DNA from 4 places in the Pseudoalteromonas sp. MB41 genome. Region 2 is predicted to be linked to each of the others. Evidence: predicted binding sites of a transcription regulator. Region 2 holds the regulator's gene; each other region holds the start of a gene.
What was found. The regulator sigma-54, encoded in region 2, starts transcription at its own class of promoters, with help from an activator protein. The targets are predictions, from matches to a motif close to GTTGGCACGNNNNTNGNNT.
Positions count from the first base shown of each region.

Region 1: flgJ (flagellar assembly peptidoglycan hydrolase FlgJ) is a predicted target of sigma-54. The motif match lies at 1,260-1,278, and genes of this name have one in related genera.
Region 3: LPA49_RS17065 (YggN family protein) is a predicted target of sigma-54. The motif match lies at 1,331-1,349, and genes of this name have one in related genera.
Region 4: LPA49_RS09115 (LiaF domain-containing protein) is a predicted target of sigma-54. The motif match lies at 1,099-1,117, and genes of this name have one in related genera.

Region 1 covers NZ_JAJJZF010000016.1:85,329-87,534, reverse strand. The annotation lists gene flgH (flagellar basal body L-ring protein FlgH) at 1-83, shown strand, start outside; gene LPA49_RS15175 (flagellar basal body P-ring protein FlgI) at 96-1,190, shown strand; gene flgJ (flagellar assembly peptidoglycan hydrolase FlgJ) at 1,316-2,206, shown strand, end outside.
Region 2 covers NZ_JAJJZF010000013.1:35,349-37,554, forward strand. The annotation lists gene lptB (LPS export ABC transporter ATP-binding protein) at 1-144, shown strand, start outside; gene LPA49_RS13300 (RNA polymerase factor sigma-54) at 259-1,755, shown strand; gene hpf (ribosome hibernation promoting factor) at 1,782-2,069, shown strand; gene ptsN (PTS IIA-like nitrogen regulatory protein PtsN) at 2,073-2,206, shown strand, end outside.
Region 3 covers NZ_JAJJZF010000021.1:51,429-53,634, forward strand. The annotation lists gene LPA49_RS17050 (LysR family transcriptional regulator) at 1-200, shown strand, start outside; gene LPA49_RS17055 (glutathione peroxidase) at 268-750, shown strand; gene LPA49_RS17060 (PA3496 family putative envelope integrity protein) at 805-993, opposite strand; gene LPA49_RS17065 (YggN family protein) at 1,385-2,185, shown strand.
Region 4 covers NZ_JAJJZF010000007.1:1,925-4,130, forward strand. The annotation lists gene LPA49_RS09115 (LiaF domain-containing protein) at 400-1,059, opposite strand; gene LPA49_RS09120 (BON domain-containing protein) at 1,380-1,946, shown strand; gene LPA49_RS09125 (YqaE/Pmp3 family membrane protein) at 2,002-2,160, shown strand.

The DNA of each region.
Region 1 (2,206 bases), on a different contig from region 2:
ACTCAGGTAAAGGTCAACTTCAAGAAGCGCAAAGTGCGGGTTGGTTAACTCGTTTCTTTAGCAGTTCTATTTTCCCATTTTAGAGGATACAAATCATGAATGGGTTTAAATACATTATTGCTCTTTGCTTAATTAGTGTACAGCTTTCTGTTCAGGCTGAGCGAGTTAAAGATGTGTCTATGGTTGAGGGTGTACGCTCAAATCAATTAGTCGGTTATGGTTTAGTGGTGGGTTTACCTGGCACGGGCGAGCAAAGTCGTTTTACAGAGCAGAGCTTTAAAGCGATGTTAAATAGCTTCGGTATCACGCTTCCTGCGAACTTAAAACCAAAGATTAAAAATGTTGCAGCCGTTGCTGTACATGCCGAGTTACCCGCGTTTAGAAAACCAGGTCAAACCATTGATATTACCGTGTCTTCAATTGGTAGTGCAGGAAGCTTACGCGGTGGTACGTTATTACAAACCTTTTTGAAAGGGGTTGATGGTAATACGTATGCCATTGCACAGGGCAGTTTGGTCGTGGGGGGCTTAGGCGCAGAAGGTGCTGATGGCAGCCGAGTGATTATAAACACTCCCACCGTTGGCCGAATTCCGAATGGGGCAACGGTTGAGCGCGCTGTTAAAAGCCCGTTTATGCAAGGTGACTACATCACCTTTAATTTGAATCGTCCAGATTTCACAACGGCAAAGCGCCTAGAGCAAACTATTAATGATTTAGTTGGGCCAAACAGTGCTCAAGCAATTGATGCAGCGTCTGTACGTGTCATTGCACCGCGCGATGCATCGCAGCGCGTATCGTATTTATCAACGCTTGAAAACTTAGAGTTCACACCGGCTGATACTGCGGCAAAAATTATTGTCAATTCACGTACGGGCACCATTGTTATTGGTAAAAACGTAAAATTACAGCCAGCTGCAATTACCCACGGTGGATTAACCGTGACCATTGCTGAGCAGCAAAACGTATCGCAGCCGAATGCACTGAGCGAAGGCGAGACGGTGGTGACAAACCAAAGTATTATCGATGTTAATGAAGATGACTCTCGCGCTTTTGTGTTTAATCCAGGTATTAGCCTTGATGATTTAGTGAGAGCGATAAACGAAGTTGGTGCCGCCCCTGGTGACTTAATGGCTATCCTTGAAGCGTTGAAAGAGGCGGGAGCCATAAACGGGCAACTTGTTATTATATAATCAATTAAAAACGCGCTGAGCTCAGCGCGTTTTTTCATTTTTACCTTCCCTCAATCTGATAAATCCTCTTTTGGCGTAATTATTGCATTTGATTATGCATTATTAATTATTGTGTCAAAAAGCTGATGGATACGAATCATCTCGACAAGCAAAACTTTTTTGATTTAGGCAACTTAGACTCATTGCGTCAAAGTGCTCTAAAAAGTGATGCCTCTAGCAATGCGTCAAAAGAGGCGCTGAAAAAAGCGGCGGCACAATTTGAATCTATCTTTACGCAGATGCTGCTTAAAAGCATGCGTAAGGCTAATGAAGCATTTGAAGACAAAGACAGTCCGTTTAACTCGAGTGGCGTAAAATTCTTTGAAGAAATGCATGATCAACAGCTTTCTGTTGAGTTGTCTTCTAACGGCTCACTGGGTTTGGCTGATCTTATTGTGCAGCAGCTATCGCCCGACGGTAAGAAATTTACTCCTGGTTCCGTGTTAAGAACAACCGCAGAGTTTGATAGCGATAAGCGTGTTCGCGGTAATCAAGAAGCTAAGCCAGAAACACACCCAATGGCGGAAGTTGCCACTGATGAGCAATCAGAAAACCGCTTTGAAGATGCTGAGTCATTCATTAGCTCTGTTTGGGAGCACGCAAAAAATGCGGCTGAAAAAATTGGTTTAAACCCTGCTGTGATGGTTGCTCAAGCTGCGCTTGAGACAGGGTGGGGTAAGCATATTATTAGTAAAGCGGATGGCACCAGTAGTAATAACCTTTTTAACATTAAATCTGATAAGAGCTGGCAAGGTGACAAAGCAAGTAAAGTTACGCTTGAGTTTGAGCAAGGTGTGCCTGTTAAAAAGCATGCAAGCTTCCGTTCTTATCAGTCAATTAAAGACAGTGTGAATGATTTTGTGGATTTCTTAAATGAAAACCCACGTTATCAAGACGCACTAAAAAACACCGCAGAACCCGCAGCCTTTTTAGATTCGTTACAAAAAGCAGGTTATGCAACTGATCCAAATTATGCC
Region 2 (2,206 bases):
CACAATGTGAGAGAAACCCTTGATGTTTGTGAAAAAGCCTACATTGTTTCTCATGGGGAGCTAATTGCATCAGGTACACCTGAACATGTGTTAGCCGACCAAACTGTACGCGATGTGTATCTAGGCGAGCAATTCAGGCTTTAAATACGCCACCGACTAGAGCATCTGCTAGACTTATAACAATGACAATAAATCAAATAAATAGTTAACGGCATCGTGCTATTGTTTGATAAGACTAAAAAGGATTGTTAGGGATACATGAGGCAATCATTACAGCTGCGCATGGGCCAGCAACTTACAATGACTCCACAACTGCAACAGGCTATCCGTTTGTTGCAGCTCAGTACATTGGATCTCCAGCAAGAAATTCAAGAAGCGTTAGACTCTAACCCTTTGCTTGAAGTTGAAGAAGCAGATTATGCAGAAGAGAGTATTGGCAAGAACGAGCAAAAAGCCGAATCTGACGATACCCAACTAAGCGCGTCGGCTGACGAAGCTGCGAGCGAGTACGAGCAAGAAAGCAGTGATGCCCTCAACAAAGACACCGTAAGTGACGACTTAGCAATGGATGTTACGTGGGATGAGTACATGAGTGCTGCCCCATCAAGTTCCTCAGGTCCAATGCCTGAAGATGAATCAATTTACCAAGGCGCATCAACCGAAACTCTCCACGAATACCTAATGTGGCAGTTACAACTGACTCCATTCAGCCCAACAGACGAAGCGATTGCCGTTGCGATTGTTGAGGCAATTGATGATTCGGGTATTTTAACCGTAAGCTGCGAAGACATTGTTGAAAGCTTCAATCAAAATAACGATGAAGAAGAAATCGAACTTGATGAAGTCGAAGCTGTCCTAAAAAGAATCCAATTATTCGATCCTGTCGGTATTGGCGCACGTAGTTTACAAGAATGTTTGTGTATTCAATTACGCCAATTCGATGTTGACACCCCCTATTTAGCTGAAACTAAAATGGTGTTATCAGAACATATTGAATTATTAGCGAGTCGTGACTATCGCACTTTGATGAAAAAGACTAAGCTTAAAGAAAGTGAGCTGAAAGAAGTCATGACATTGATCCACAGCTTAAATCCAAAGCCTGCGGATACAATTGTTAGAGAAGAATCTGAATACGTGATACCCGATGTATCCGTAAAAAAAATAAAAGGCCGTTGGGTAGTTGAACTAAACCCAGACTGCATGCCGAAAATCAGAGTGAATAGCCACTATGCGGCGATGTCACGTTCTGTAAAATCAAGCAGTGATAGCCAATTTATTCGCTCTCATTTACAAGAAGCAAAATGGTTTATTAAAAGCTTAGAAAGCCGTAATGACACGTTATTAAAAGTGACTAACTGTATTGTTCAACAACAACAGGCTTTCTTTGAACATGGTCCTGAGGCCATGAAACCCATGGTATTAAATGATGTCGCGGAAATGGTCGAAATGCATGAATCAACAATTTCGCGAGTAACAACACAAAAATACATGCATACCCCGCGGGGAATTTTTGAGTTGAAATATTTCTTCTCCAGCCATGTAAGCACTGAAAATGGGGGTGAGTGTTCATCTACGGCAATTCGCGCTTTAATCAAAAAGCTAATCGCCGCAGAAAACACAGCTAAACCATTGAGTGATAGCAAAATTGCAGATATATTGGCTGAGCAAGGAATTAAAGTAGCTAGACGGACAATAGCAAAATATCGAGAGTCTCTAGCAATACCTCCGTCGAATCAGCGTAAGAGTCTGATTTAGACGTTTTACATAGAAGGAAAATGCTTATGCAACTAAATTTAACTGGTCGTCATGTAGAAATCACAGATTCATTAAGAGACTATGTAAACACCAAGTTTGCGAAACTAGAAAGGCATTTTGACCACATTAATAATGTTCATGTCATTCTAGATGTAGAAAAACTAAGCCAAAAAGCAGAAGCAACTTTACATGTAAACGGAGGCGAGTTATTTGCCTCTACTGAACACCAAGATATGTATGCAGCCATCGACTCGTTAATCGATAAACTTGATCGTCAAGTAATTAAACACAAAGAGAAATTAGCTCGACACTAAATTATGAAACTTAGTTCACTTACTAACCAGGACTGCAGCAAAGCTGCGGTCCTTTTTAATAGCAAAAAAAGAATTCTCGAATTTATCAGCGAACTGGCTCATGAGCAGCTCCCTCATTTATCTCAGCAAGATATACT
Region 3 (2,206 bases), on a different contig from region 2:
CAGCTATTGCTGGCATCGGAATCGCGCATTTGGCACACGACATTGTTGAGCCCTATATTGCAAAAGGGCAACTTGTAACAGTGCTGGATGACTTTCAAGTCAGCGACAACGCCTCTTGGTTGGTGTATCCGCGCAAAGATCTCTTGCCTTACCGCGTACGTTTACTAATTGAGCACCTTACCAATGAATTCGCTGAATAAAATTCACACTTTCAGAAATAAGGCAAGCGGGTTAGAATCAATCAAATAATAATAAAAAGTCACTATTATGAACGAATTTTATCAACTCTCAGCAACCAACTTACAAGGCCAAACGGTTCACTTTTCTGATTTCGAAAATAAAGTCGTTTTAGTCGTCAATACAGCGAGCAAGTGTGGTTTTACACCACAATACGAAGGCCTGCAAAAATTGCACGAAAAATACCATGATCAAGGCCTCATTATTATTGGCTTTCCGTGTAATCAGTTTGGTAAACAAGAGCCCGGTGACGCAAAAGAAATTAAGGAAGGCTGCCTCATCAACTATGGCGTGAGTTTCTTAATGATGAGTAAGGTGGATGTCAATGGTGAACATGCTCACCCTGTCTTTAGGCACCTAAAATCAGAACTACCGGGCTTTATCACCCGTAAAATAAAGTGGAACTTTACAAAGTTTCTGATTGGTAGGCATGGTAAAGCAATTAAACGATTCGCGCCCCTCACTAAACCAGAACACATCGAGTCTGCAATTATTACAGCACTGAGCAAATAAACCTCGAACCAAAAAGCAATAAAGAGGCAATAGCCTCTTTATCTAAATTTATGCTTAGTCGTTCATGTACTCATCAAAGTCGTCTTCGCCTAAGTTTCTGCGCAAGCGTTTTTGCTCAAGATAGTCTTCCAACTTCTTCTTAACGCGTTGCTTTTTCTTGTCGTGTTGATTACGCCCGACCATTTCGTACTCGTCTTCAACAAAATCGTCATCTAGCGCATCATAACTAAATGTCTTACCCACAACCCACTCCATAAAGTGTTTGAGACCAATTCAGGAGATTAAAATTTGCTCTGTGAATTGGCAAAGATTAAAAAGCTCAGTGGTTATTTAGTATGTAAAAAACCACCAAAATAAAGCCACACCGCCATGCTAAAGTGGCGATATGTCAATATTGTGAATAAATAGCGCTAAATTTGATTTCTGAAAAGTGAGAGTTTTTTATCGTTTCGATAAAACACATTTATCCATGTGTGTTTTTTAGTTAATTTGACTAAAAAATGGCTAAAAAACCAAACAGCTTTCATTTTAAAAAACCACAAAAACAACATAACTCAATGAAAATAAACACAATAAAAACCTTGGCATTAAGTTTGATTATTTATTTTCGTCATTTCAAACAGGAAAGAAAAAAATGAAAAAGTTATTGTTAGTAAGTTCTTTATTTATCGCAACCAGCGCTATGGCTCATAACGATAATGATACGCATATTTCATTCAGTGGTGAGCAATGTGATGTTGAGTTCAAGAACGATGTTCGCATCACGCCAAACGAATTAGAAGTGTTCACTACTGATAACCGCACAATGAAAATCATTGATCAAAATAACTTATACATTGATGGCGAAAACATATCGCTGAATGCATCTCAACAACAAGCTATTGCAAATTACTCAGATAGCTTACGTAGCCAACTACCCGAAGTGGCAAACATTGCTCTAGAGGGTGTGAAAATTGCCGGTGTTGCAATTGAAGAAGTGGCAAACGCATTCAACATTAGTGGCTTTGATGACATCTCGGAATTAATGGATGAGATTAGTGTAGAAGTGCAAAATACCTTTTACCAACAAGGTGCATTCACCATGGGTCAGCAAAGTTTTGAAAAGTTTGGTCAAAATTTTGATGAACAATTCGACCAACAAATTGAGTCTGCAGTTGAATCGGCAATGATGCAATCAATGGGCAGTATTTTAGTTGCGCTAGGCTCTGAGCTTCTTGGCTCGGGTGGTGATATGGACACGTTTGAACAGCGCATGGAAAACATGGGTGAACAAATCGAAGCGCGTGTAGAAACACAAGCAGCGCAACTTGAAAAACGTGCCGACGCATTGTGTGGCAGCTTTGCCGATATTGCTCACAAAGAGCAACAGCTCGTTGCTTTAGTGCCACAACTCAAAGAATACCAACTGTTCACGTTCAAACAGAACACCCTGTAATGCATTAACATCCCTGAACCA
Region 4 (2,206 bases), on a different contig from region 2:
CGGTTTAAGGTAGGCGTGAAATTTATTTCGCGCGAAGGGGTTATAAGTAACGAGTTACGAAGTACGAGATGCGAGCTAAACCGTGAAGGGTGTTTAATGTCGCTGAAAAGGTTCGCTTTTTCGGCGTTAAAACGCCTCCCACGTGTGAAATGTGTATCACTTGTAGGAGGGGCTTTAGCCGTGAAAGGGTTGTAAGCAACGAAGTACGAAAAGCGAGATGCGAGCTTGTATAGTTAAAACGCCTCCCACATGTAGTGTATATCACTTGTAGGAGGGGCTTTAGCCGTGAATTTTATAAAAGACGTTGCTGTGCAAACGTGCCATGTAAACATAACGCCTACGGTTTAAGGTAGGCGTGAAATTTATTGTGCGCGAAGGGGTTTCGCAACTCGTATTTCGTCATTGCACTCTATTCATTTCTTTCCAACTGGCTTTTAGGCTGTTGGCAAAGCTGATGAACTTTTCTTTCATGGTGCGTTTGACTTTAATCTCTACTGAGCCTAGCCAAACATTACCTTCAATCGTAATTGTGGGGCCTTGCCCTTTATTGAGTGCAACCGATTTATTTTCAACGCTACCAACCACACTAAACAATTTTGACACTACATTCACATGCTCTGGCACGTAGATTTCGTCGCTGCCTAAAATACAGTTTACGTAGATGGTGACATGCTGGTGCTGAAAAACGGCTTCACTAAAGTCTAATTCAATTGAGCCTAAACAGTTCGTTAGGTGAATTTCTTTCGGGACTAGCCATTGGCCGCTGCGCTCGTTGGAACCTAAAATACTGCGTAGTTGCAGGCTTTCTGCATCGCTACCATGTGCATAGTGAGGTTTAAACTGCGCGTGTTTATGTGACTTGTAGTCAATATCTGCTGTTAACTCTAAGTCAGAAACCAGCTCAATTAACACTTCATTGCTGGTGGCTTCCATTGCTTGGTCTAGTCTTCGTTCAAATGCTTCTGCTGAAATAACTGCATGACTGTAGTTATAGATAAGTTGATCGATTACTTCTTCTCTTACTTGCTCGATGGGGCGATCTTCGAGTTTGACGGCCATGATAATTCCCTGTTGAGTTTTAAAGTTATGTTAATCACAAAGCAAAGTGTAGGCCAAAAATTATTTTATTAATATTCATTGGTTTATGTTTTTTGATGTGGGCTTTCATTCGTTAAATTAACCATAGATTAATAAGATTGACAATTAATTAGTCATTTTTATAACAGAGTGAACTTCTTACCGAATTGTCTGTAAATAATTACCGAAACGAATATAAATCATGGCTGAATATCGATTTAACTTATTGAATAATATAAAAATAAAAAGTTGGCATCGAAGTCGCATTAGTTATCTCGTCTTTAATCAAAAGGAGAAAGATTATGAATACATTCAACAAGACTATGATTGCTGCGTTAGTAATTGGTGCAACAAGTATGAGTGCTCAGGCAAGCAACTGGGAAAATGAAAGTAAAGATGCTTGGATTGATGGTAAGGCAGAAACTGTGCTTCTTATGAACACTAACCTAAATAATTTTGATATCAACACAGACGTAAAAAACGGCAAAGTTGTATTAACCGGTAAAGTTGATAGTGAATTAGACAAAGAGTTAGCCGAAGAGCTTGTACTTAGCCTAGACGGAGTAACTGCTGTTGATAATAAATTAACGGTTGTGAAAAACATGAAGTCTAAGGCAGCGAGTGCAGATAAAGGTGACTCAGTAGAAAGTGACTTAACTGATGCGAAGATCAGTACAGTGATCACCACACGTTATTTATTTAACTCTGAAGTAGGCGGCACTGATATTGATGTCGATACAGATAAAGGCGTTGTTACACTAAAAGGTACGGTTAAGTCAGATGCAGAAAAGCAATTAGCAGTGAGCATTGCTGAAAATGCTGAAGATGTGCGTAAAGTCATCGATGAACTTAAGATTGTTGCTGAATAATAGCACGCCCTATAGCCCAGCTTTGGCTGGGCTTATCTTTTTCAAGGAGTGAGTTATGGATTTAATACGCATTATTTTCTCGGTTTTAATTCCGCCTCTTGGCGTATTTTTACAGGTAGGTTTGGGGGCACAATTCTGGATTAATATTATTTTAACCTTATTAGGGTACATTCCAGGTTTGATTCATGCTGTGTATATTATCGGTAAGCGATAATAATCACGGTTCAAAGGAATGAGTTTACGGCAAGGAAATGCACACG